DNA from 3 places in the Uliginosibacterium sediminicola genome. Region 2 is predicted to be linked to each of the others. Evidence: predicted binding sites of a transcription regulator. Region 2 holds the regulator's gene; each other region holds the start of a gene.
What was found. Region 2 encodes FNR, which switches genes on or off when oxygen is low (the NO sensors DNR and NnrR bind a similar motif). Its sites were predicted from a motif close to TTGANCTAGNTCAA; they were not measured.

Region 1: ABDB84_RS04790 (formate/nitrite transporter family protein) is a predicted target of FNR. The motif match lies at 2,569-2,582, and genes of this name have one in related genera.
Region 3: ABDB84_RS09880 (hemerythrin domain-containing protein) is a predicted target of FNR. The motif match lies at 2,538-2,551, and genes of this name have one in related genera.

The regions. Positions count from the first base shown of each region.
Region 1 is NZ_JBDIVE010000002.1:211,863-219,983, reverse strand. It holds gene hyfB (hydrogenase 4 subunit B) at 1-1,848, opposite strand, end outside; gene ABDB84_RS04795 (4Fe-4S dicluster domain-containing protein) at 1,845-2,480, opposite strand; gene ABDB84_RS04790 (formate/nitrite transporter family protein) at 2,806-3,582, shown strand; gene ABDB84_RS04785 (PfkB family carbohydrate kinase) at 3,663-4,706, shown strand; gene ABDB84_RS04780 (hypothetical protein) at 4,857-5,300, shown strand; gene ABDB84_RS04775 (hypothetical protein) at 5,352-5,756, shown strand; gene hypE (hydrogenase expression/formation protein HypE) at 5,765-6,811, opposite strand; gene hypD (hydrogenase formation protein HypD) at 6,808-7,953, opposite strand; gene ABDB84_RS04760 (HypC/HybG/HupF family hydrogenase formation chaperone) at 7,965-8,121, opposite strand, start outside.
Region 2 is NZ_JBDIVE010000006.1:233,719-241,839, reverse strand. It holds gene ptsP (phosphoenolpyruvate--protein phosphotransferase) at 1-1,679, opposite strand, end outside; gene ABDB84_RS12890 (LacI family DNA-binding transcriptional regulator) at 1,905-2,888, shown strand; gene rquA (rhodoquinone biosynthesis methyltransferase RquA) at 2,912-3,637, opposite strand; gene fnr (fumarate/nitrate reduction transcriptional regulator Fnr) at 3,734-4,501, opposite strand; gene ABDB84_RS12875 (response regulator) at 4,512-4,898, opposite strand; gene ABDB84_RS12870 (universal stress protein) at 5,104-5,544, shown strand; gene ABDB84_RS12865 (PAS domain-containing sensor histidine kinase) at 5,541-6,584, opposite strand; gene ABDB84_RS12860 (response regulator) at 6,733-7,422, shown strand; gene ubiT (ubiquinone anaerobic biosynthesis accessory factor UbiT) at 7,445-7,927, opposite strand; gene ABDB84_RS12850 (U32 family peptidase) at 7,924-8,121, opposite strand, start outside.
Region 3 is NZ_JBDIVE010000004.1:196,845-204,965, reverse strand. It holds gene ABDB84_RS09890 (DUF4178 domain-containing protein) at 1-1,509, shown strand; gene speD (adenosylmethionine decarboxylase) at 1,670-2,035, shown strand; gene ABDB84_RS09880 (hemerythrin domain-containing protein) at 2,073-2,477, opposite strand; gene pepN (aminopeptidase N) at 2,608-5,271, shown strand; gene ABDB84_RS09870 (DsbA family protein) at 5,338-6,036, shown strand; gene ABDB84_RS09865 (malonic semialdehyde reductase) at 6,090-6,680, shown strand; gene ABDB84_RS09860 (NYN domain-containing protein) at 6,747-7,493, shown strand; gene ABDB84_RS09855 (transglutaminase-like domain-containing protein) at 7,635-8,121, shown strand, end outside.

The sequences.
Region 1 (8,121 bases), on a different contig from region 2:
AATCAGCCAGTCCAGGCTGCGGCGCAGGCGCGCTGAGGGATCGAGGTGTTCGCGCAGGTGGTAGAGCGGGGCGAACATCTCGTGCAAGGGACCGACGAAATTGTGTGCCGAGACACTCATGATGGCTTCCTGACCATAACCGCAGGCCCAGGATTCGCCACGCTGGCGACGCGGCAGGCGGCCGCCCTTGAGCGCACCGAGAATCAGCAGCGGCAGCAGCGGAATGGCGATCAGCAGGATCGCCAGCAAGGGCGTGGACAGCGTGGTGGTCTGTGCCTGACTGGGGAAGACCAGGCTGCCCTGCGCGACACTGATCGCCGCTCCTCCGCTCAGCGAGGTGGCTACGGCAGCCAGTTGCGGCGCCAGCAGCGGCGCGCCGAGCCCGAGCAGGATGCTGGCGAGGGCCAGCAAGAGCATGCCGGCACGCATGCTCAGCGGCACTTCCTGTGCGTGTTCGGCGCCGCTGCTGCGCGCTTCGCCAGAGAAGCTGATGCCGTACGCCTTGACGAAGCACATGGCGGCCAGCGCACCGGTCAGCGCCAGCATGACGATGGCAATCGGCCCGGCGATGCGGCTGGCCAGATCTGCGCCTTGACTCAGCGAGAACAGCGCCTGGTAGGTGAACCATTCGCTGACGAAGCCATTGAGCGGCGGTAGCGCCGAGATGGCCATCGCGCCGATCAGGAAGCAGGTCGCGGTGAGCGGCATGCGGCGCGCCAGCCCTCCCATCTGCTCCATGTCACGGCTGTGGGTGCGGAAGATGATGGCGCCTGCGCCGAGGAACAGCAGCCCCTTGAACACCGCATGATTGAGCGTGTGGTAGAGCGCCGCCAGCAAGGCCAGGCCCGCCAGTTCGGTGTGCCCGCCGGCCAGGGCGATCATGCCGGTGCCGACGCCCATCAGGATGATGCCGACATTCTCCACCGTGTGGTAGGCGAGCAGACGTTTGATGTCGTGCTCGGCCAGCGCGTAGAGCACGCCGAGCACGGCAGAGACGGCGCCGAAGCCCAGCACGATCAGCCCCCACCAGGCGAGGTGCGCGCCGAGCAGGTCGACGCCGACCTTGATGATGCCGAATACGCCGATCTTCACCATCACCCCCGACATCAGCGCCGAGGCGTGCGAGGGCGCGGCCGGGTGGGCGCGCGGCAGCCAGCTGTGCAGTGGCACCATGCCGGCCTTGGCGCCGAAGCCGAAGAAGGCCAGCAGGAATACCAGAGAGGCGAGTGGTGCGCTCAGATGGGCGCTGCGGAAGCTGTCGAAATCCAGGCTGCCGCTATGGCTGTAGAGGATGAAGAAGGCCACCATGATCAGCACCGAGCCGGCGTGCGCAATCAGGAAGTAGAGGAAGCCGGCGCTCACCGCTTCCGGGTCCTGGTCAGAAATGACGAGGAAATACGAAGCGAGCGACATCAGCTCGAAGAAGATCAGGAAGTAGAAGGCATTGTCGGCCACCACCAGGGCCACCATTGCCGCCACGAAGCTGTTGAGGAAGAAGCCCATCGCCCAGGCGCCGCGCCCGGCGTATTCGCGCACATAGGCCAGCGAGTAGAGCGCGCTGGCGAACATCAGCAGCGAGATGGCCAGCAGCATCAGCGCCGCCAGCGGGTCCAGCCGCACCACGAAATGCGCGAAGCTGAACGGCCCCGCCACCGCGTAGAGCTGGGTGCCGGCGCCATGCAGGACCGGGATCGCAGCCGCCAGCCCGGCCAGCGCGCCGAGCATGCCGGCGAGGCCCGAGCAGCGGATCGCCAGACTCTCGTGGCGGGCAAGCAGCAGGGATGCTACCGCGCCGCCCAGATAGAGCAGCACCGAGAGCAGCAGGAAGAACAAGGGTGTGCCGCTCATGCGCCGGGCTCCTGTGTGTCCATGAAGCCCATCGGTGCGGCCAGCGCTGCGGCGGCCAGTTCGCGCTTGGCCTCGCTATGCGTATCGAGTGTTTTGTGGTCGACCAGGTAGAGCGCGTGGGTCGGGCAGACGCGCAGACATTCCGGCCCGCTCGGGCGGCTGGCGCAGAGATCGCATTTCACGGCCACGCTTTTCACGCCGGGGCTGCTGGCGAGAATCGAGTCGAGGGTGGTCTGGCTGTCACTGCTGGCTTCGCCCGGCGCACCCGTGTGGAGCATGGCCGGCGAGATGTACTGGTTGGAGACGGGCAACACTCCACTGCAGGGCGTGCCGCCCATGGTGATGGCGCCGAAGGGGCAGGCGATTGCACAGAGCTTGCAGCCGATGCACAGGGTCTCGTTGAGCTCGATGGCATCTTTGCCTTGCTTGATGGCGGCGACCGGACAGACACGCGCACAGGGTGCGTCGTCGCATTGGCGGCAGAGCATCGGTGCCGTGCGGCCCGCGTCGCGCATGACGGTCAAGCGGGGCAGACTCTGCAGGCCTGCTTGCCGGTGCACCACCGAACAGGCCGCCATGCAGGTATTGCAGCCTATGCATTGAGCAGGTTCTGCAATCACGAAACGGTTCATCACCCGGGCATCCTCCCTTTCGCTGCAGCCCGACAGGCAAACTGCAGACTTTCGGCAGGCATTACACCCCCAGCTTGCGCGCGCGCAGTTGGCCGGGGTCAACCCTGAGTCACGCCAGGCGCACTTTTATGCATTTTTTTATGGATCGATAAAAACAACTGAATCGCCGAGGCGCGCCGTGTTGACTCGCCTTAAGTCTGCAGGGCAGGGGCTTTCTGCAATATGGCGGGGCGCTTGATCGTTTCCTGTCCGCTCCAGGCGGCGGGGGCGGCCTTTGCAAGTGCTTTCGTGCTTGAATGCATAACAACAATAAGGAGTTCCTGGGATGATTGATCGTGATTACGTCGAAAAAGCTGCAGAGAGCGGCGTTCGCAAGTTGTCTCTGCTGCACCATGATCCCGGCCGTTACCTCACGCGCTCGGTGCTCGCGGGCATGCAGCTATCCATCGTGCTCTTCGTGTTCTGGTCGCTGAGCTACAACCTTCACGATGTGAGCGTCGGCAAGGTCATCGCCTCCGCTTTCTTCGGCGTCGGTCTGACCATCATCGTGTTCACCAATGCCGAGCTGTTCACCAGCAACAATATGTACTTGGCCGTCTCCTCTGCCGAGGGGCGCACCAGCTGGAGCCAGTCGGTGCTGCTGTGGGTGGCCTGTTACTTGGGGAATTTTGCTGGCGCCCTGGTCGTCGCCGGCCTGCTCTACGGCGCTGGCGTGCTCGATGCCTTGCCGGCCGACCATGCGCTCTACACCGGTGCGGAACACAAGGTGCACCAAGCGGGCTCGGTGATCTTCTTCAAGGGCATTCTTGCCAACTGGATCGTCTGTCTCGCCGTGCGCGTGGCCCTGCGCTGCAAGGAAGACATCGCCAAGATCGCCGTGTTGGTGCTGATCGTCTTCATCTTCCTCTACCTGGGCTTCGAGCACTCGATTGCGAACATGGGCACTTTCTCGATGTCGATCCTGGGGCACGGCAGCATCAGCGTGGCAGATGCGATCCACAACCTGATCTATTCCACCCTGGGCAATATCGTCGGCGGCGTGGTGTTCGTCGGCCTGCCCTTTGCCTATATCAATCCCAGCGAGCATCTGCCGCGCCGTTAGGCAGCACAGGTGCTGGCGCAGGACCCGCGGCGGGCCAGCTCTGGTCCGCCACATCAACATGCCCTCAGGCAGGTAAACACATGGCACACAGAATCGTAAATTTCGGCGAAGTTCTCCTGCGGCTCACGCCGCCCGGCTACCTCAAGCTGTCGCAGACCAATTCCTTTTCTGCGACTTTTGGCGGCAGCGAAACCAACTGTGCGGTGTCGCTCGCGCACATGGGGCTGAACAGCGAATTCGTCACCCGCTTCCCGAAGAACGATATCGCCGAAGCCTGCCTCATGGAGCTGCGCTCGCACGGCATCAAGACCGACAACATCGTTTATGGCGGCGAGCGTCTGGGCCTCTACTACTACGAGAATCCGGCGGCGCAGCGCGTCTCCAAGGTGGTCTATGACCGCGCCAATTCCTCGTTTGCCACACTCACGCCGGAGATGATCGACTGGCGCAAGATCTTCGCTGGCGCGACCTGGTTCCACTGGTCCGGCATCGGCCCCGGCCTCTCGCAAGGCATTGCTGATACCACCTTGCAGGCGGTGGAGATCGCCAAGGAAATGGGGCTGACCGTCTCCTGCGATCTGAACTACCGCAAGAACCTCTGGCAATACGGCAAGTGCGCCCAGGACGTGATGCGCCCGCTGCTTGACAAGTGCGACGTGCTGTTTGGCACCGGCAGCGAATACAAGGTGGTGTTCGGCGTCGAGCCCGTGCCCTACAAGGTCAAGAGCGCACATGAGGCCATCGACCTGGCTGCGCACCAGCGCTTCTTCGAGGGCGTGCAGGCCGCTGCCCCTCACTGCAAGAAGGCCTTCATGGCCTTGCGCAATACCCTGGACGCCAATCACCACATCCTCACCGGTTTGCTCTACGCCGATGGCAAGCTCACTGCAGCGCGCACCTATGCCATCGAGCACGTGGTGGACTGCGTCGGCGTGGGCGACGCGTTCGCCGCCGGCATCATCTACGGCCTGATCAACTACCCGGGTGACGATGCCACGGCGCTGGAGTACTCGGTTGCCGCCGCGACGCTGAAGAACACCATCTACGGCGACTTCAACCTCGTCACCGCCGACGAAGTGAAGGCGCTGATGAAGAGTGATGGTTCCGAAGGCATCTCGCGCTGAGCGCCAGTTCTGGCAAGGCCGCAAAAAAAACCGGGCTGATCCCGGTTTTTTTGTGTCCGCTCGCCAGGCAGATGACCCCGACGGCATCCAGCAGTATGCTTTGCGGTTTGGCCAAGAGCTATTGGCCGGACTTTTCAGCAGGAGACATATGTGAAGCGCACAGCCGCAGTGTTCATCAGTCTTGTGACCGCCATCGCCCTGTGCATGATGCCGGCCAGTGCCACCACCTTCCCGTTGCGAAAAGCTCCGCCGATCATCGGCTACTGGAAGCTTAAGGTGCCGAGTCTGCAATGCAGCGAGATTTATCTCTTCAAAGCAGACGGCACCAGTGAGGTCAGCAGTGGCGAAGAGCGCTCGGAGAGCCGCTACGAAATAGCGAGCGTTCCGTCGGCTAAAGGCTTTTACACGTTCACTGACACCATCGTCAAAAACAACGGCAAGCCAGACTGTTCGGGCGCCAACACGCCAATTGGTGACACGGCCGTCAATTACCTGCGCTTCAGTCCGGCGGGCGATCAGATGATCATGTGCAGGAACGAATCCCTGGACGCCTGCATCGGACCGTTCAAGCGCATTGAAGGCCCCGAGCTCTGAGGGCAGCGCATTTGTACGCCGCATGCGGCTTGAAGCCTCTCGGAGTTCCCTGTGCGAAAACTGATTCTGTTGGTGGTCCTGGTTTGTCTGCTGCTCGCAGCCTGGCCGCATCGTCATCGTCTGCTGGCGACGGTCAAGCAGCAGAGCTTGCCGGCGTTCAATAGCCTGCAACGCGAACTGGCGTTACCGTCTGCGGCGCAGGCAGAGGCGAAGACTGTTTTGCACAAGTGCGTGCACGCTAGCGAGGTGACTTATACCGATGCAGCCTGCCCGGCGGGCGCTACACGGCAAGCCGTGGCGGGAGATCGCGTGAGCGTGGTGCCGGCGGCCGAGATTCCGCCCGCCGCAGCGCAATCGAGTGCGGCAACGCCCTTGCATCAGGCGCTGGAGCTGGACAAGAACACCCAGCTGGGCGAGCAGATCATCGACCGCGCGGTGGCGGGCGGTGCGAAGTAATCAGGGCTTCAGCAGATGCGTGGCAGCTGCTCGCCGCTGAGCCAGTCCACCATGCGCCGCCCGCCGAAGGCGGTTTCCATCTGCACGAAATGGTTGGCGTCTTCAATCACCTCACCGATGATGGCGGCATCCGCGCCCAGCGGGTGAGCGCGCATCAGTGCGAGCAGTTCGGTGGCGCGCTCGGCCGGGCAAATCGCAACGAGCTTGCCTTCATTGGCGACGTAAAGCGGGTCAAGCCCTAATAGTTCGCAGGCGGCATTGACGGCCGGGCGGATCGGGATCACAGGCTCGCGGATCAGCATGCCGCAGCGCGCAGCGAGCGCGAATTCATTGAGCACGGTGGCGAGGCCGCCGCGCGTGGGGTCACGCAAAGTCCGGATCTCGGGCACCGCAGCGAGCATCGTGGCGACCAGGTCGTGCAGCGCGGCGGTGTCGGACTGGATGGCGGTGTCGAAGGACAGGTTCTCGCGCAGCGACATGATCGCCACGCCGTGATCACCGAGCATGCCGGAGACGAGAATGGCATCGCCCGCGCGGATCTTGCTCGGCGCCAGATCGATGCCTGGCGGCACGATGCCGATGCCCGTCGTGTTGATGAACACGCCATCGCCCTTGCCCTTTTCGACGACCTTGGTGTCGCCGGTGATGATCGGCACACCGGCCTCTTTCGCTGCCTGGGCCATCGAGATCACGATGCGCTTGAGATCAGCGAGCGGAAAACCTTCTTCAAGGATGAAGCCGGCAGACAGATAAAGCGGCCTGCCACCTGCCATGGCGACATCATTGACGGTGCCGTGCACGGCCAGGCAACCGATATCGCCGCCCGGAAAGAACAGTGGCGAGACGACGTGGCTGTCGGTCGCCATCACCATGCGGCCGCTGCCAGCGGGCAGCGGGAAGCAGGCGCCATCGTTCTGCGCGCGCAGGTAGTCATTGTCGAAGTGCGTGACGAAGAGTTCGTGGATCAGCTGCGCCATTGCGCGGCCGCCACTGCCGTGGCTCATGTCCACGCGGCCGTCGCGGAAATTGATGGGGCGGGGAAAGGGTGTGCTCATGCTGCGACACCTGTAGCGCGAATCGCCATCACCTTGTGCCGCCCATAGGTGTAATGCGCGGCGCAGGCGCCTTCAGAGGAGACCATGCAGGCGCCGATGGGCTGCTCGGGCGTGCAGGCGCTGCCGAACACCTTGCAGTCGGCCGGATGCTTGTGGCCGCGCAGGATCGCTGCGCATTCGCAAGCCTTGGGGTCAGCGACCTGACGATAGGCGATCGAAAATTTCTGTTCAGCGTCAAAAGCGCTGTATGCGGAGCGTATTGTCAGCGCGCTCAGCGGCACTTCGCCCAGACCGCGCCAGTCGAATGCTTCGCGCAGTTCGAAGACATCGCTAACGATGGCTTGTGCTTTGATATTGCCGGCAGCGCTGACGGCGCGGCTGAACTGGTTTTCGACTGCGGAGCGGCCGGCATTGATCTGGCGCACCAGCATCAACACCGCTTGCAAGACATCCAGCGGCTCGAAACCGGCGATCACCACCGGGCGTTTGTAGCGTTGTGTGAAGGCTTCGTAAGGCGCGCTGCCAATGATGGTGCTGACATGGGCGGGGCCGACAAAGCCATCGAGTGCGACGGCGTCCGGGTCTGCTGCGGACTCCATGATGTGCTGCATCGCGGCGGGCGTCAGCACGTGGTTGCAGAACACGCTGAAGTTGCTGAGTGAACGCCGCGCGGCTTGCTGGATGACGGCCGCCGTCATCGGCGTGGTGGTCTCGAAACCGATGGCGAAGAACACCACTTCGCGTGACGGGTTTTCCTCTGCGATGCGCAGTGCGTCGTCGGCCGAATAGACCATGCGCACATCGGCGCCACGGGCTTTGGCCTTGAGCAGCGAGAGGCCGCCGGAGGCCGGCACGCGCAGGGTGTCGGCATAGGTGCAGAGGATCAGCTTGTGCGTGCTGGCCAGCGCGATGGCGCTGTCGATGCGGCCGATGGGCAGCACGCAGACCGGACAGCCAGGACCGTGAATCATGCGTACCTGTGCGGGCAGCAGATCGAGCAGGCCGTAGCGCGAGATCGCGTGCGTGTGGCCGCCGCAGAACTCCATCAGGCGGTAGCTTTTCTGTGGCTGTGCTTCGGCGGCAATCAGCGCGGCAATGCTGCGGGCGGTCTCACCATCACGGAATTCGTCGATGTATTTCATGGCGCAGACCTTCAAGCCAGCGGCGGCGTCAGCGGCAACGCCCCTTCGTGCGTGGCGCGCATTGCTGCGAAAGTCGCCAGTGTCTCGGCCGCTTCCTCAGGGTCGATCTTGCCGATGGCATAGCCGACATGGACGATCAGGTAATCGCCGATGGCCACATCTTCAACA
Region 2 (8,121 bases):
AGGCCGACACCTTCGGCACCGGCTTCCACCGCATCCGCCGCCTGTTTGGCATTGGCGACATTGGCGAACACGCCGACGCGGTGTCCGTCCGGCGTCATCGCCGGCTGGTCACGATTGGCGCGCATCGCCTCACGGCGCGCAACATAGGCGCGCACGGCGAGACGCGCCGATTCAAGATCGGCCGGCGAACACTTCAGGTAGAGGCAGCCGGCAGTGCCGTCGATGACCGCTTCCTGCCCGGCTGACAGCGCCAGCAGCGAGGGGCCGGCGGCTACCAGGGCCGGCAGGCCGAGCGTGCGTGCGAGGATCGCGGTGTGCGAGGTCGGGCCGCCGCTGCTGATCGCCAGGCCGACGACATAGCGCATATCGAGTTGCAAGGTGTCGGAGGGCGTCAGGTCTTCGGCAATCAGGATGCTCGGCTCGCGCAACACGATGGCGCGCCGTTCAATGCCCAGCAGGCTGGCCAGCACGCGCTCGCCGGCGTCCTGCAAGTCCAGTGCGCGGGCTGCGAGCAGGGCGTCAGGGAGCTGGCGTTGCTGATCGACACGGGCACTCAGCACCTTCTTCCAGGCCCAGGCGGCGCCGTGGCCACGCATGATGTCGGCAATCGCGCTGCGCATCAGGCCCGGGTCAGCCAGCAGTTCGCGCTGGGCAGCGAAAATCGCGGCTTCGCCAGCGCCGAGGCGTTCGCGGGTTTCAGCTTCGAGCGCGCTGAGTTCGCTGGACACCTTGCTGAGTGCAGCTTCCAGCGCTTCACCCTCGGCAATTGCGCCCTGGCTCTTGTCTTCCACTTCCAGTGCATGGGCTTCGTGACGCACCAGCTTGCCGACGGCCAGCCCCGGGCTGGCGGCCACGCCTTGCTGCTGGCGGCTGGCGCCGACCGGCTTCCAGGTCGGCGCATTGGCACGTGCCTGGGCGGCGGCGGCACGGGCGCGCTCGGCATCGGCATGTTCTTCAGCCGACAGGCGGGTCACGGTTTCGGCCAGATCCTTGACCGCCAGTTCAGCGCCCGCGCCACGCGCGGCAATCACGATCTGGCTGCCGCTGGAGATGCCCAGGCCGAGCAGGCCGGTGAGGGTCTTGGCATCGGCAGACTCTTCATCGCGCAGCACGCGGATCTCGCAGGCATGGCGCTTGGCCGTCTCGACCCACTGCGTGGCCGGGCGGGCATGCAGGCCGTTCGGATAGTCGAGGGTCAGTTCCAGCTTGGCATCGGCCGGCCAGGGCGTGGTCTTGGCGGCGGGCACGAAGGGCGTGTCGGTCAGCGCGGCGATGATGCGGCCGGGTTCATCGGTGCTCGCCAGCGCCTCGATTGCGCCTTCCTTCTGCATCAGGCGGGTGAGGCGGCGCAGGATCGCGATGTGTTCGTCCGACTGGGCGGCAATGGCGACGATCAGGCGCGCCGAGTTGTCGTCTTTCCAGCGCACACCGGCCGGCACCTGGACCACGGCGATGCCGGTGGACAGCACGTGGTGGCGGTCTTCGATCATGCCGTGGGGAATCGCCACGCCATTGCCGAGGAAGGTATTGGAGACGGCTTCGCGCTTGAGGAAGCTGTCGACATAGGGCGCGGCAATATAGCCGGCCTGGACCAGCAGCTCGCCGGCCATGCGGATTGCGGCCTCCTTGCTGGAGACGGGAGCGTTGATCGCAACGCAGCTGGGAACAATGATTTCCATGAGTGGAGGATCCGCAGGATTTGTTGAAGTATTTGTAATCGATTACATTGTATGTGTCAATCAAATAACTTGATACTTCTTGTCGTACGCCGCAGGTTTTGGCGTAAACTGCCCAAAATCAAGCACACGCGCTGATTGTGTGTGCTGAAAAATTGTCGTGTTTCAGCGCTCGTTCGCATTTTGGGCTGGAACTGTGTGTAATCGTTCTCAGGTTCTTGGTGAAAGATGACTAGGATTTCTGATGTCGCAAAGCATGCCGGCGTCTCGGTGGCGACCGTCTCGCGCGTGCTGGTCGGGCAGGGCAGTGTCAGCGAGGCCACGCGTGAGCGCGTGCTGGCCTCGGTCAAGGCGCTCGACTATCACCCCGACCTCGCCGCCAGGCGCCTGCGCTCGGGCAAGACCGACACCCTGGGCCTGATCGTCTCCGACATCCGCAACCCGTATTTCACCGAGGTCAGCCGCGCCATCGAGGACGTCGCCTACGCCCGTGGCATGCGCGTGCTGCTCTGCAATGCCGACGAAGACCCGGCCAAGGAACGCTTCTACCTGGACATGATGCGCGACGAAAATGTCGCCGGTGTGATCCTCTCGCCGACCTTGTCGCTGCTCAATCAGTACCGCGCTGAAGACTTCAGCTTTCCGCTGGTACTGGTCGACCGTTGCGATGCCAAGACCGAGGCCGATGCCGTGGTGCTCGACAATATCGATGCCGCCCAGCGCCTGACCCGCCATCTGCTCGAACGCAATTGCCGGCGCATCGCCTTCTTCTACGGTGCCGCCAGTGCAACCGGCAGCCAGCGCCTGGCCGGCTACCAGGCGGCGCTCGCCGAAGCCGGCCTCAGCGCCATCACCCAGCCAGTCAAGCCGACGACAGACGACGCCCGCCAGGCGCTGAGCACCTATCTGGAACGCCACCGCCAGACGCCGGACGCGGTGGTGGCGAGCAGCGGCCTGATCCTGCTCGGCCTGGTCGAAGGCTTGCGCCAGCATGGTTTGCGCTATCCGCAGGATGTGATCGTCGCCGGTTTCGACGACATGCCCTGGACGCGCATCGTCACCCCCGACATCACGGTGATGGCGCAACCGACGGCCGACATCGGCCGCACCGCGATTGAACTGCTGCTGGCGCGCATCGCCCAGCCGGGCCAGGCGATGCGCCGCATCGTCATGCGCGGTGAGCTGATCGTGCGCGGTTCCAGCGCCGCCTGAGTTGCCGGCGCGCTGAACTGCGTTTAACTACGCGCTTTGGGACGCGCGCTGACGATCTGGTAGACGCCGCCGAAGATCGTGCGCTTGTGCCAGTCGTAGTCCTCGGCGTGGCTGGCGTAGTGGCGGATCTCGTGTTGCCAGAGTGCGTCGGCAAAGGGTTCGAGCAGGCGATTGACCCACTTGAGGATGTAACGCACCGGCTGCCACCAGGCCGGCTTGTGGTAGTCGACGAATAGGGCTTCGGCGTTCTCGGGCAGCTGGCTGAGGATGTTGTCGACGATGCGCCGCTTCCAGTTGTCCGGCACTTCGTGCAGCAGGAAGAAGCTGCAGATCAGATCGCAGGGCGCGGCAACGCGGAACTGGCCGGCATCGGCATGACGCAGCTGCGCCCAGGGCATGTCGTCGAGCTTGCGGTGAGCGTGTTCGAGCTGGATCGGCGTCACGTCGGTGAGCGTGAAGTGCCCCTCGCTGCCGCAGCGCTGCGCGGCACGGCGCACCAGATCACCATAGACATGGGCCACCTGCCAGACATGCATGCCGGGCTCGATCCGTTCCAGATAGGCCTGCATCAGGCGCTGGTCATTGCCGAACAGCAGGGTTCTGACGACGCTGTTGCGATCGAGCCAGCGCACCCAGCGCGGACTGACATAGGCCCAGTCGTAGACGTCCGTCATGTAGGCGGGCAGGGCCGGTTGTTGCGGGGCGGGATGCTCGATCTCGCGCTTGAAACTGCTCTCAATGCTGCTCATGGCGACGGTGACACTATCCAGTGGTGAGGTCGCAAGGCGATACCTCAGCGCGGTGAGGCACAACCGCCCCACCGGGTATTCAATGCAAGCGGCCGATCAGAGTCCGGAAGTTGCCGGTGCCGCCACATCCTTGAGACCTTGCGGGTCGAGGATGACGACGTGCTTCTGCTTGATCTGGATGAGCTTCATGTCATCGAAGCGCGACATCACGCGGCTCACCGTCTCCAGCTTGAGGCCCAGATAGCTGCCGATTTCCTCACGCGTCATGCGCAGGTGGAATTCGGTCGGCGAGTAACCGCGAGCGCGGAAGCGGCGCGACAGGCTGACCAGGAAGGTGGCGACTCGTTCTTCGGCACGCATGCTGCCGAGCAGGACCATGACGCCTTGTTCGCCGACGATCTCGCGGCTCATGATGCGGTGGAACTGCTTTTGCAGGCCGGCAATTTCACGCGAGGACTCTTCCAGACGGGCGAAGGGGATGGCGCAGACTTCGCTGTCTTCGAGGGCGATCACATCGATGATGTGGGCGTTGGTGCCGATGCCATCGAGGCCGATCAGATCGCCCGACATCTTGAAGCCGGTCACTTGGTCACGGCCATCTTCGGTGGCGATGCAGGTCTTGAAGGAACCGCTGCGCACCGCGTAGAGCGAGCGGAACGGGTCGCCGGCGCGCTGCAGGCTCTCGCCGCGCTTGAGACGACGACGCGTAGCGACCAGACCGTTGAGGCGCAGTACATCGTCCTGGGCCATACCCTGGGGCAGGCACAGCTCGCGCAGATTGCAGTTGGTGCAACGAACGGCGTTGGTGTCCTTGGCAAAGTTGCAGGCGTCGTTTTGTTGTTGGATCTCTGTCGTGGCAAGCATGTCGTTTTCCTCAGTGGTTTCGGCTATGGAGAGGGAGCGCTTCCTTGATCCGCTCGAATTCTTCTGTCTTGTCGAAGAACCAGCGGGCGCCGGCCTCCATGTAGAAGCGTCTGTATTGCGGCGTGGCATGGTTGGTCAGCACGATGAAGTCAATGTGGGGCACGTGGGGGCTGATGGCTCGGATGACCTCGATGCCTTGCCCGCCGATGAGCTGGATATCCAGAACAACACAATGCGGCTGTGTATCGAAAATCCCCTGCACAGCGCCAGCCGGCGTGTCGGCTTGTCCGACGATGCGAACGTCGTCAATGGCGCTGAGAAGCTCGACCAGACGTGCCCGTATGGCTGGTGAGTCCTCGACGATGAAGACGTCGGTGGTTTGTTTTGTGGTGTTCATGGGATGAATTGTGGTCGTGTCCAGCCCCCGCGAACATCGGCCGTGCCTGCATCAGCGTGTCGGCGATGGCTCATTTGCGCTTGGTCAAATGCCGCCTGTATGTAGGAATTCCCTTACACGCCGCTGATGCTTGATACGCGTCAAGGCAGTCGGTGGGCGTCGGCATAGCGTGGGGACTTGGACGACATCCGAAAGGAGATCCACCATGTACAAGCATCTGCTCGTGCCGACCGATGGCACGGAACTCTCCAATCACGCACTGAACCAGGCCACAGCGCTGGCGCGCTGCCTGGGCGCGCGCATTACGGTCTTATACGTGCAGGAGGAGTGCCCGCAGCCAGTCGTGGCCGACGGCTTTACCAGCGCGGGTTTCGAGGAAGACTTTGTGCGCAACAGCGCTGAAGCGGCTCAGAGCATCCTCAGCCAGGCCCGTGCCGTGGTCGAACAGGAGGGCGTAGCCTGCTTCTGTCGCACGGCGACCAATGCCTCGCCTTGGCAGGAGATCGTGCACACCGCCCAGCTCGAAGGCTGTGACCTGATCTTCATGGCTTCACATGGCCGTACCGGCCTGAGTGGCCTGATCATCGGCTCCGAGACCCACAAGGTGATCACCCATTGCAAGATCCCGGTGTTGGTTTGCCGTTAGGCGGGCTTGCCATCCGCGGCGCAAGTCTGCGGTGAGGGCAACCACAGTTCGACCGTGGTGCCTTCTCCCGGCGCGCTGGTGATGCGTGACTCACCGCCGAGCAGGTAACCACGCTCGCGTACGCCCAGCAGGCCGTGGGAATTGCGCTTGCGCGGACTTTGCAGCGAGAAGCCGCTGCCATCGTCCTGCACGCGCAGATGGATCTGCTCGCCGCCGCTCTCGATCAGCACCGAGACCTTGCTCGCCTGCGCATGCTTGGCGATATTGGTCAGCGATTCCTGCAGCACGCGGAATACCGCTGTGGCATGCGGATCGCCAAAATCCAGCGAACCAACGATCTGCACGTCACAGACCGCATCCGAACGGTCGGTGAATTCCTGGATCACCCATTCGACGGCGGCAGCCAGGCCGAGGTCGTCGAGCATCAGCGGGCGCAAGTCTGCCGAGATGCGTCGTGTGGCGGCCACGGTTGAATTGAGCATGCTCTCGATGCGCGCAATGCGCTCGGCCATTGCCGTGTTCTGCGCCGGTACTTCATGACGCAGGGCGATGACATCCATTTTCAGCGCAGTCAGCGACTGCCCCAGCTCGTCGTGCAATTCACGCGCAATACGGCTCTTCTCCTGCTCGCGGACCGATTGCGCCAGCGCCGCCAGTTCGCGCAGTTCCTCACGCGAATGACGCAGCGCTTCATCGGCGCGGACGCGTTCCGTTACATCACGCAGAATCACCGTGTAGAATTTGTGACCGTTCTCAGCGATGTGAGAGATCGAGGCTTCCAGCGGGAATTCCTCGCCGTTGCGGCGCAGACCGGCGAGTACATGCAGGGCGCCCATGCGGCGCGCGCTGATGCCGGTTTCGCCAAAGCGGCGGACATGCTGGCCATGCGCGGCGCGAAAACGTTCCGGAATCAGCAGGTTGAGCGGTTCGCCAATCACCTCGTCGCGGCTGTAGCCGAAGACCACCTCGGCGGCGGCATTGAAAATTACGATGCGTTGCGTTTCATCTACGGTGACAATGGCGTCCATGGCGGAATCCACGACACCTTTAACCAGGACGCCAAGATGGTTTTGATCGAATGTATCCACAGCCTGCCCTTGCCAAAAGTTGCGCTAGTATAGGCTGCAGCAATCGACTTGCGCATCTCCGCGCAAGACCATTGCGATATCGTCCCTGACAGAAGCCCCAATGAGTACATTTGCACCGACCCGCATTCTTGTCGCCGACGACCATACCCTCATGCGCGAGGGCCTGCGGCGAATCATCGAAGGCGCGCAGGACATGCGCGTAGCGGCGGAAGCCACCAACGGCCACGAAGTGCTGGCCCATGTGCGACGCGGCGAGGTCGATCTGGTCTTGCTTGATCTGTCGATGCCGGGCAAGAGCGGGGTGCCGCTGATCAAGCAGATCAAGGAAGAATTCCCGCGCCTGCCGGTGCTGGTGCTGACCATGCATCAGGAAGAGCAATATGCGGTGCGCTCGATCCAGGCCGGCGCCTCAGGTTACCTGACCAAGGAAAGCGCCGGCACCGAGCTGGTAACGGCGATTCGTCGGGTGGCCAGCGGGCGCCTGTTCATCAGCCCCGAGGTGGCCGAGCAGCTGGCGATGAATGTGATGCCCGGCAGCCACAAGGAGCTGAGCCACAAATCGCTGTCCGACCGTGAATTTGAAGTGTTCCGCCTGATGGTCGAAGGCGCCTCGGTCACTGACGTGGCCGATCGCCTCAAACTCTCGGCCAAGACGGTGAGCACGCACAAGGCGCGCATCCTGCAGAAGATGAATATGCAGTCACTGGCGCAACTGGTGCGCTATGCCGTCGAGAACGGCATCATCGGCGACGCCGAAGGCAGCCACGCGACCCAGGACGAGGCGCCCTGAGCGGCACAGCCAGTTTCCTGATTTAGCGCGCCGCTTGCAGCCAGGCCGGGCGCTCGCAGGCGTCGAGCCAGTTCTTGATCACCAGCCCCAGTTCGGTATCTCCGGAAATCTTCAGGCGACGCTGAAAGAACAGCGTGTCGGCATCCATGCTGCCGCGTGCCATCAAGACAAAATCTGCCAGCGTGGCGCTGATCTCCAGATCGGCCTCCGGCAGCTGCCAGAGCGGCCGGAAGCGGCCTTGCTGGCAGGCGAATGCGCAGCGCAGGCCCAGATCACTGATGCCGATGATGAAACTGTGACCGTCCAGTTCCTCGGGCGGCGTCAGCCAGGTGGCGCGACGCGCAATCTCCAACAAGAGCGCGCCATGCGCTGACACCAGGGCCGGCGGCAGGCGTTCGCCGAGACGCGCCATGAAGGGGCGCGGCGTCGGCAGATTGCTCAGTACGCTGGCGGCGAGCTGGCCGAGCAGGGCCGGCGGGGTGCGCAGCAAGCTGTCCTTGTTCATACAAGCTCCAAGTGTTCGATGCCGGCATGGCCATGCCAGTAGCCATTGCAGAGGCGAATGCCTTCCGGCGGTTTGACGGCTTGCGGCTGCTCGCCACGCCGTACCGCGTCGAGCGCGAGGATCGCCTCCAGGGTGCCCTGCGATTGCGGGCTGACGCGCAGCACATCGACACCGGCCTGAGCCAGATTCGCCGC
Region 3 (8,121 bases), on a different contig from region 2:
ATGTTCCAGGTCGCCTGCCCCTCCTGCGGGGCACAGGTCAGCTTTCGTTCGGCCGCCAGTGTCCTGGCGGTGTGCAGCTATTGCCAGAGCACGCTGCTGCGCGATGCGGACTCGGTGCGCGACATCGGCAAGATGGGCAGTGTGCTGGAGGACTGGTCACCGATCCAGATCGGTACCAGCGGTGTTTTTCAAGGCCTCCAGTTCAGCGTCGTCGGACGTTTGCAACTGATCTATGCCGAGGGCTACTGGAATGAATGGCACCTCTTGCTTGATGATGGCAGCAGTGCCTGGCTCGCAGATGCATCCGGCCAGTACAGCCTGACCACGAAGCTCGACAAAGCCGAGGCCAAGCTCCCCGACTTCAACAGCATCACCGCAGGCGACAAGCTGCTCTTCAACGGTGCGGACTATATTGCAGCCGATATCCGCACAGCCCGCTGCAGCGGTGGCGAAGGCGAACTGCCGTTTCGCGCCAATACAGGTTGGGAGGCGCGTGTCGCTGACTTCCGCAGCGGCCATCTGTTTCTCACGCTCGATTATTCCGATGCCGCAGTGCCGACAGCCTACCTGGGCAAGCGTGTCACGCTGCATACCCTCAAGTGCCAGAACCTGCGCTCAACGCAGCAGATCAGCGAGCGCGCAGGCAAGCTGCCGGGCAGCGTCGGCAATCTTGACTGCCCTAATTGCGGCGCGTCCATCAGCTACCGTGCAGGCATTGCGCAACATCTGGTCTGCCAGAGCTGCCACGCCGAAGTATCGCCCGACCGCAACGCTACAACGCATAGCGACAAGTTCGAAGTGCTGGCCAAACACGATCAGCTTGAGGCACGCAGCACGACGCTCGCATTGGGCGACACGGCGCAAATCGATAAACAGCCATGGACCCTGATCGGCCTGCTGGAGCGCAAGGAAATTGGCAACCCGGACGAGAGCTCAAGCTGGGTCGAGTACCTGCTCTACAACCCGGACGCAGGTCTGCGCTGGATCGTTGAAAGCATGGAAGGCTGGGATCTGGTCGAGGTCCTCGACGACTGGCCGTCGCCGAATGGCGCCAACACGCTCAAGCATCGCGGCCTGAGTTTTAACAAACGCTATGACTACACGGCAGAAGTCATCTGGGCCGCAGGCGCCTTCAACTGGCGGGTCAAAGTAGGGGATCGGGTCACCGTACGCGACTACAAAAACGGCCAACGGATTCTGTCTGCAGAACGCAATCGCGAGGAGCTGACCTGGAGCCTGGCCAAACGCGTCCCCACACAGAGCGTCATGCGCTGGTTCGGCAAAGCGGCGCAGCCGGAAATCGCCTCTGCGTCCGCAGCTCAGGACAACGAGGACAGCGGCCCCTTCTGCCGCAATGCGGCCATTGCGTTCAGCGCCCTGATCCTGATCCTCAACGCCAAAGTCATGCTGAATACTGAAGACGGCCTGATGTGGCCATTTATCGGCTTGTTCGCCTTGTGGTACCCGGTACTCAAAGGCAAGGAGCTGTTCTCTGGAGATGAGGACTGATGGGACGCGTGGTCTATATCATCTACGCAGCATTCATCACCGTGCTCGTCACCTCATGCAACCATGCGTCAGAGAGCTCTTCCGGTCATTCGTCCGGCAGCTATCGCAGCTGGGGCGGCTCAGGCTACGGTAGTGGTGGCTTTGGCGGAGGCGGGCATAAATGAGCTCAAGCGGCGCCGGGCGGCATCTGCTGCTGGATCTGAACCTTGCTGACAGCAGGCACCTGTCAGATGTGGCGGGGATAGAAAGGCTGCTGCGTGAAGCGGCCAGCCTGGCTGGCGCAACCGTGATTCACGCGCATTTTCACCATTTTGGCCCCGACATGGGCGTCACCGGCATGCTGCTGCTGCAAGAGTCGCACATCAGCATCCACACCTGGCCGGAACACGCCTACGCCGCCGTCGACATTTTCATGTGCGGCGACGCGCGGCCGGAGCTGGCTGCATCCCACATCGAATCGGGCTTGCACGGCAAAGCCAGCAGCATCCGTGTGCTTGAAAGACAGCCCGCTGCCGTATCAGTCTGAGCTGATCCGCTTCAACAGGCTGGCACCACACGCGTGCTCAGGCTTCGTTCAGTACCAGGTCGCGCGAGCTTTCCAGCACGTCCCACACCACGCCTTCTTCGAATTCGACGTGGCCTTGGAGTACGGTCGAGAAATCGCGCACCATGGCGGAGGTGGGTGCCTCGCCCATCTGGGTGATCAGGGCGCGCATCTGGTTGTGTTCGGCCAGGGTGCGGTCGGCGAGGTCGTCGCGGCCCAGTTCGCGCAGGCGCGGCAGCACGTGGCGTTCTTCCTCCTGGAAATGAGGTTCCATTTCCTGCTGGAAAATCGTGCACACGCCTTTGACGAAGGACGGCAGGTCGGAGTCGTCCTGCGGCATCGCGTCGCGGCCGGCGGCGGAGAGGAGCAGCGCGGCGCGATGCTCCTGCGAGAGGTGCTTCAAACGAAGGGGGAGTTTGCGCATGATGTTTTTAGCCGACAAAGTGTCAAGCTTGAATTTAAGGCACGCCCGATGCAGCCGGGCTTGATCTAGCGCAAATGCTGCGCGTCGTACAATGCAGAATGTTTCCCTCCCTCTTGCCGGACCACCGCTGATGAACGCCGCCCAGACCATCTACCTCAAGGACTACACCGTACCGGCCTATCTGGTCGACCAGCTTGCGCTGGACATCGCCATCCACACCGGCTTCGCGCGGGTGACTGCGCGACTGTCGATGCGCCGCAATCCGGCCGCCACGGCCAGCGCGCTGTGGCTCGATGGCGAAGATCTGCAGCTTGAAGCGCTGAGTATCGACGGCCGTGCGCTGAGCCCCGCCGACTATGTGCTGAGCGACGCCGGGCTGTCGATCACGACGCTGCCGGAGGCCTTTGTGCTCGAATCGGTGGTGCGTATCGAGCCGGACAAGAACACCCAGCTCTCCGGCCTGTACCGCTCGAAAGACGGTTACTTCACGCAGTGCGAGGCGCAGGGCTTCCGCCGCATCACCTTCTACCCGGATCGCCCCGATGTGATGGCCAAGTTCAGCTGCACCCTGCATGCCGACAAGGCGGCCTTTCCGGTGCTGCTGGCCAATGGCAATCCGGTGGCGCAGGGCGATGAAGCAAACGGCTTTCACTGGGCCAAATGGGAAGATCCCTTCGCCAAGCCGGCTTATCTCTTCGCCTGCGTCGCCGCCAAGCTGGATGTGGTCGAGGATTACTACACCACGACATCGGGCCGCCGCGTGCGATGCGCGGTCTATGTGGAGCCGGGCAAGCTCGACCAGTGCGATCACGCGCTGGCTGCGCTGAAGAAATCGATGAAGTGGGACGAGGATGTGTTCGGGCTGGAGATGGACCTGGAGCACTACATGATCGTCGCGGTGGGCGACTTCAACATGGGCGCCATGGAGAACAAGGGCCTCAACATCTTCAACACCAAGTACGTGCTGGCCCGCCCCGACACGGCGACCGACACCGATTACCAGAACATCGACCGCGTGGTCGCGCACGAGTACTTCCACAACTGGACCGGCAACCGCGTCACCTGCCGCGACTGGTTCCAGCTTTCGCTCAAGGAAGGGCTGACCGTCTTCCGCGACCAGAACTTCGGCATGGATGTGCACTCGGCTGGCGTGACGCGCATCCAGGAAGTGCGTACCTTGCGCGCCGCGCAGTTCCCGGAAGATGCGGGCCCGATGGCGCACCCGATCCGCCCGGCCAGCTACGCCGAGATCAACAACTTCTACACCGCCACGGTGTACGAAAAGGGCGCGGAAGTGATCCGCATGATCCACACCCTGATCGGCAAGGCAGCTTTCCGCCAAGGCATGGATCTCTATTTCGCGCGCCACGACGGCCAGGCGGTGACCTGCGAGGATTTCGTCGCCGCGATGCAGGACGCTTCGGGTCTGGATCTCACGCAATTCCAGCGCTGGTACAACCAGGCCGGCACGCCGCGCCTCGTCGTGAAGAGCGCATTCGATGCCGCCGCCAAGCGCTATACGCTGACGGTGACACAACATTACCCGGCCACACCTTACGAAGAACGCATGGCCGCCGATGGCTTGCCGCAAGCGCGCGGTCCGTATCACCTGCCACTGGTGATCGGCCTGCTCGATGCCGCCGGCAAGGAACTGCCGCTGCGGCTGTCTGGCGAAACCTCCGCTGCCGGCACGCAACGCGTGCTGACGCTGCGCGAAGACACACAGACCTTCGTCTTTGAAGACATCGCGAGCGAGCCCGTGCCTTCGCTGCTGCGTGGCTTCTCGGCGCCGGTCGTGCTCGATTACGACTACAGCGACGCCGCGCTCACACATCTGATGGCGCATGACAGCGACGCCGTCAATCGCTGGGAGGCCGGCCAGCGACTGGCGACGGGCATCCTGCTCAAGGGTGTTGAGCACAAGGCGCAGGGGGAGTGGATTCCAGCGCCCTACGTCGACGCCATCCGCGCCCTGCTTGCCTCGGCCTTCGCGCCCGCTGGTGATCCGGCGCTGGTCGCGGAAGCGCTGCTGCTGCCGTCCGAAACCTACCTCGCCGAACAGATGGCAGTGGTCGATCCGGATGCGATCCACGCCGCCCGCCTCGCCCTGCGTCAGCATCTGGCGCGCGCGCTGCGCAGCGAGTTCGAAAGCGCCTACGCGCAGCTCGCCATCGACGCACCCTACTCGCCGGACGGTGCGCAGTCGGGCAAGCGCGCGCTGCGCAATGCCTGCCTCGGCTATCTGGCCGAGCTTGGCGATGAAGCTGCCAACGCGCTGGTGCTCAGCCACTACGAGCAAGCGGCCAACATGACCGACACCATGGCTGCGCTCAGCGCGATCGCCAACCTCGACATCCCGGCGCGCCACACCGTGCTCGACAGCTTCTACAGCAAGTGGAAGCACGAAGCCCTGGTGGTCGACAAATGGCTGCAGGTGCAATCGACCTCGCGTCTGGCGACGACGACAGCCGACGTCCGCGCGCTGATGGCGCACGAGGCCTTCGACATCCGCAATCCGAACAAGGTCTATGCGCTGGTGCGCGCCTTCTGCGCCGCCAATCCCAAACACTTCCATGCGGCAGACGGCAGCGGTTACAAGCTGGCGGCCGATGTGATCGTCGAGCTCGATGCGATGAATCCGCAGGTGGCCTCGCGCATCGCGCGCACGTTTGACCGCTGGAAGAAGTTCGATGCAGCGCGCCAGGCGCTGGCCCGCGTGCAGCTCGAACGCATTCGCGCCCATGTGGGCTTGTCCAGCGATGTCAGCGAGGTGGTCAGCAAGGCGCTCGACTAAGTCCGCCGACCGCGTACGGGGCCGCGATTATGCCGTTTAAAGCAATGACCTATTTACATTGCCGAAATGTTTCGCCATCCCGTACGCGCTACAGTGGTGCCTGATCAGGCCCGGTACGAAGCGATGCACGCAAGCCTTCACTACATCTTCGATCCGCTCTGTGGCTGGTGTTACGGGGCGGGTCCAATGCTGCGCGAGAGCCTCGCCGTGCTGGGTGATGAACTGCATCTGCGCTTTCACCCCGGCCTGCTCTACGCCCAGCCCACGGCGCTGGACAAAGAACAGCGCGCCCAGCTGAGTCTGGCTGATCAGCGCATCCAGACCAGCAGCGGGCTGGACTTTGGCGAGGCCTACAAAGCCCGCGTCCGCGATGCCGATCAGCTGGTCTTCGACTCCACGCTGCCGGCCGCCGCCGTGCTGGCCGCCGAGCGCTGCATCGTCAGCGGTGGTCTGGACATGCTCGAAACGATCCAGAACGCCCACTTCCAGGCCGGACTGGACGTTTGCCAGCGCGAACCGCTGGAACGTTTCGCACGCGGCATGGACATCCTGCCCACGCATTTCAAGGCCGCGCTCGATGCCGAGCTGACCAATCTGGGCAACGCCGCCAAACGCGCACGCGCCATGCTGCAAGCCAGCGGTGCTCAAGGCTTGCCGAACTTCATCCTCGAACATGGCCGGCGCATGATCCGCATCGATCACAACCGCACCGGCTATTCCGCAGTACAGTTCGCCGCGATGATCCGCACGACAGCCACGCATTGAACCGTTTTCACTCACTTGGCCGCACTGTGGCCACATCCGACCGGAGGTTTCTGATGGATTTTCCGCTCCCCGCGCAGGCCTATGACCTGGTATTCCGCACTGCACGCAGCTTCAACCGCTTCACCGACAAACCGGTCAGCGCAGAAACGATCCATGCCCTGCATGAATTGCTCAAATGGGGCCCGACCTCGATGAACAGCCAGGCTGGCCGTTTCCTGTTCCTGCAATCGAAGGAATCGCGCGAGCGTCTGCGCCCGGCGCTGGCCGCCGGCAATCTGGAAAAGACCATGGCCGCGCCGCTGACCGTCCTCGTCGCCACCGATAGCCGCTTCTTCGAGCATCTCGCCACGCAATTCCCGGCCTACGATGCACGCCCGATGTACGAGGCCAATCCGGCTCTCGCCGACAAGGTCGGCCTGCGTGACGGTACCCTGCAAGGCGCGTATCTGATCATCGCTGCACGCATGCTGGGTCTGGACTGTGGCCCGATGGGCGGCTTCGATGCCGACAAGGTGAATGCCGAGTTCTTTGCCGACGGCCGCTACCGCGCCAACTTCCTGATCAACATCGGTTACGGCGATGTCGCCGGCAACTATCCGCGTGGCCCGCGTCTGGGCTTTGACGAGGTTGCCCAGATCCTCTGAAAACAAACCGGGCCGCGGACGGCCGGGCGACTACAATGCCTGCTTTGATGCCAAGCGAGGCAGGACATGAGTACGCCCGACCGTTTCGTTGCCCTGTTCATCGACGCCGACAATGCGCCGGCCACCCATGTTGATGTGATCCTCAACGAGCTGGCGGCGCTGGGCACGGTCGGCATCCGCCGTGCCTACGGCAACTGGAAGGGCGAGCGCCTCAATTCCTGGGAGCGCCTGCTGCACGAATACGCCATCCAGCCGATCCAGCAGTTCGACCTGACCAAGGGCAAGAACGCCACCGACATCGCCCTGGTCATCGACGCCATGGACACCCTCTACGGCCGCAAGGTCGATGTGTTTGCGCTGGTCTCCTCCGATTCCGATTTCACGCCGCTGGCCACGCGCCTGCAAGCCGACGGCAAGACCGTGGTCGGCTTCGGCGAGCGCAAGTCGCCGCTGGCCTTCGTCAATGCCTGCTCGAAGTTCCTCTACCTCGACACCGAAGAAGCGGTCAGCACCGAGGTCGACAGCACGGTCACCAAAAAGTCGGCCAAGGCGCTCAAGGGCGATGCGCGCCTGGTCAGCCTGCTGCGCAATGCCGTGCAAGCGGCCGAGGGCGACGATGGCTGGGCGCATCTGGGCCGCGTCGGCCAGCACATTGCCAACCAGGCCTCGTTCGACGCCCGCAACTACGGCTACAAGAAACTCATCGACCTGTTCCGCGCCACCGATCTGTTCGACATCGAACTGCGCGAGAAGACCAGCTATCTGCGCGACAAGCGCCGCGGCAAGGCCGCTGGCAGCGAATCTGCGCAATAGTTGACGTGCGCCGCGCGGCAGCGGCTGCGGCCTGTTACAGTGGGGTGTCCGCACCGACACACAGTCAGCACGGCCCCACGGGCCGCCGCCCCATTTCATCCTGACTGCAGCGTGCTCCACCGCACGCTCACGAGGTACATCATGGTCAGGCTACGCTTCTCACTCGAACTCGCCTATCAAATCGGCGAGTGGCCCTGTGACTTCATCTTCAATGTCCAGGCCGCCCACACGCCCTGCCAGCGCATCCTCAACGAGCGTCTGAGCATCACCCAGCCGGTGCCTTGCACGCATTACACCGATGTCTCCGGCAACCGCTTCATGCGCCTGCGGGCCGAACGCGGCGCGCTGACCGTGCGTTACGAGGCCACGGTGGACATCCGCCACTACGTCGACCAGCCCGATCAGCTGATGGAGCTGCCGATCGCCCAGCTGCCGGCCGAAGTGCTGCCCTTCCTGTACCCCAGCCGCTACTGCGAGTCGGACGCGCTGCATGTCTTTGCCGCGCGCGAATTCGGCGCCCTGCCCAAGGGCTACAGCCGCGTGCTGGCGATCCAGCGCTGGGTGCGCAGCCGCATGACTTTCAAATCCGGCGTATCGAACCCCAACACCTCGGCGCTCAACAGCATCC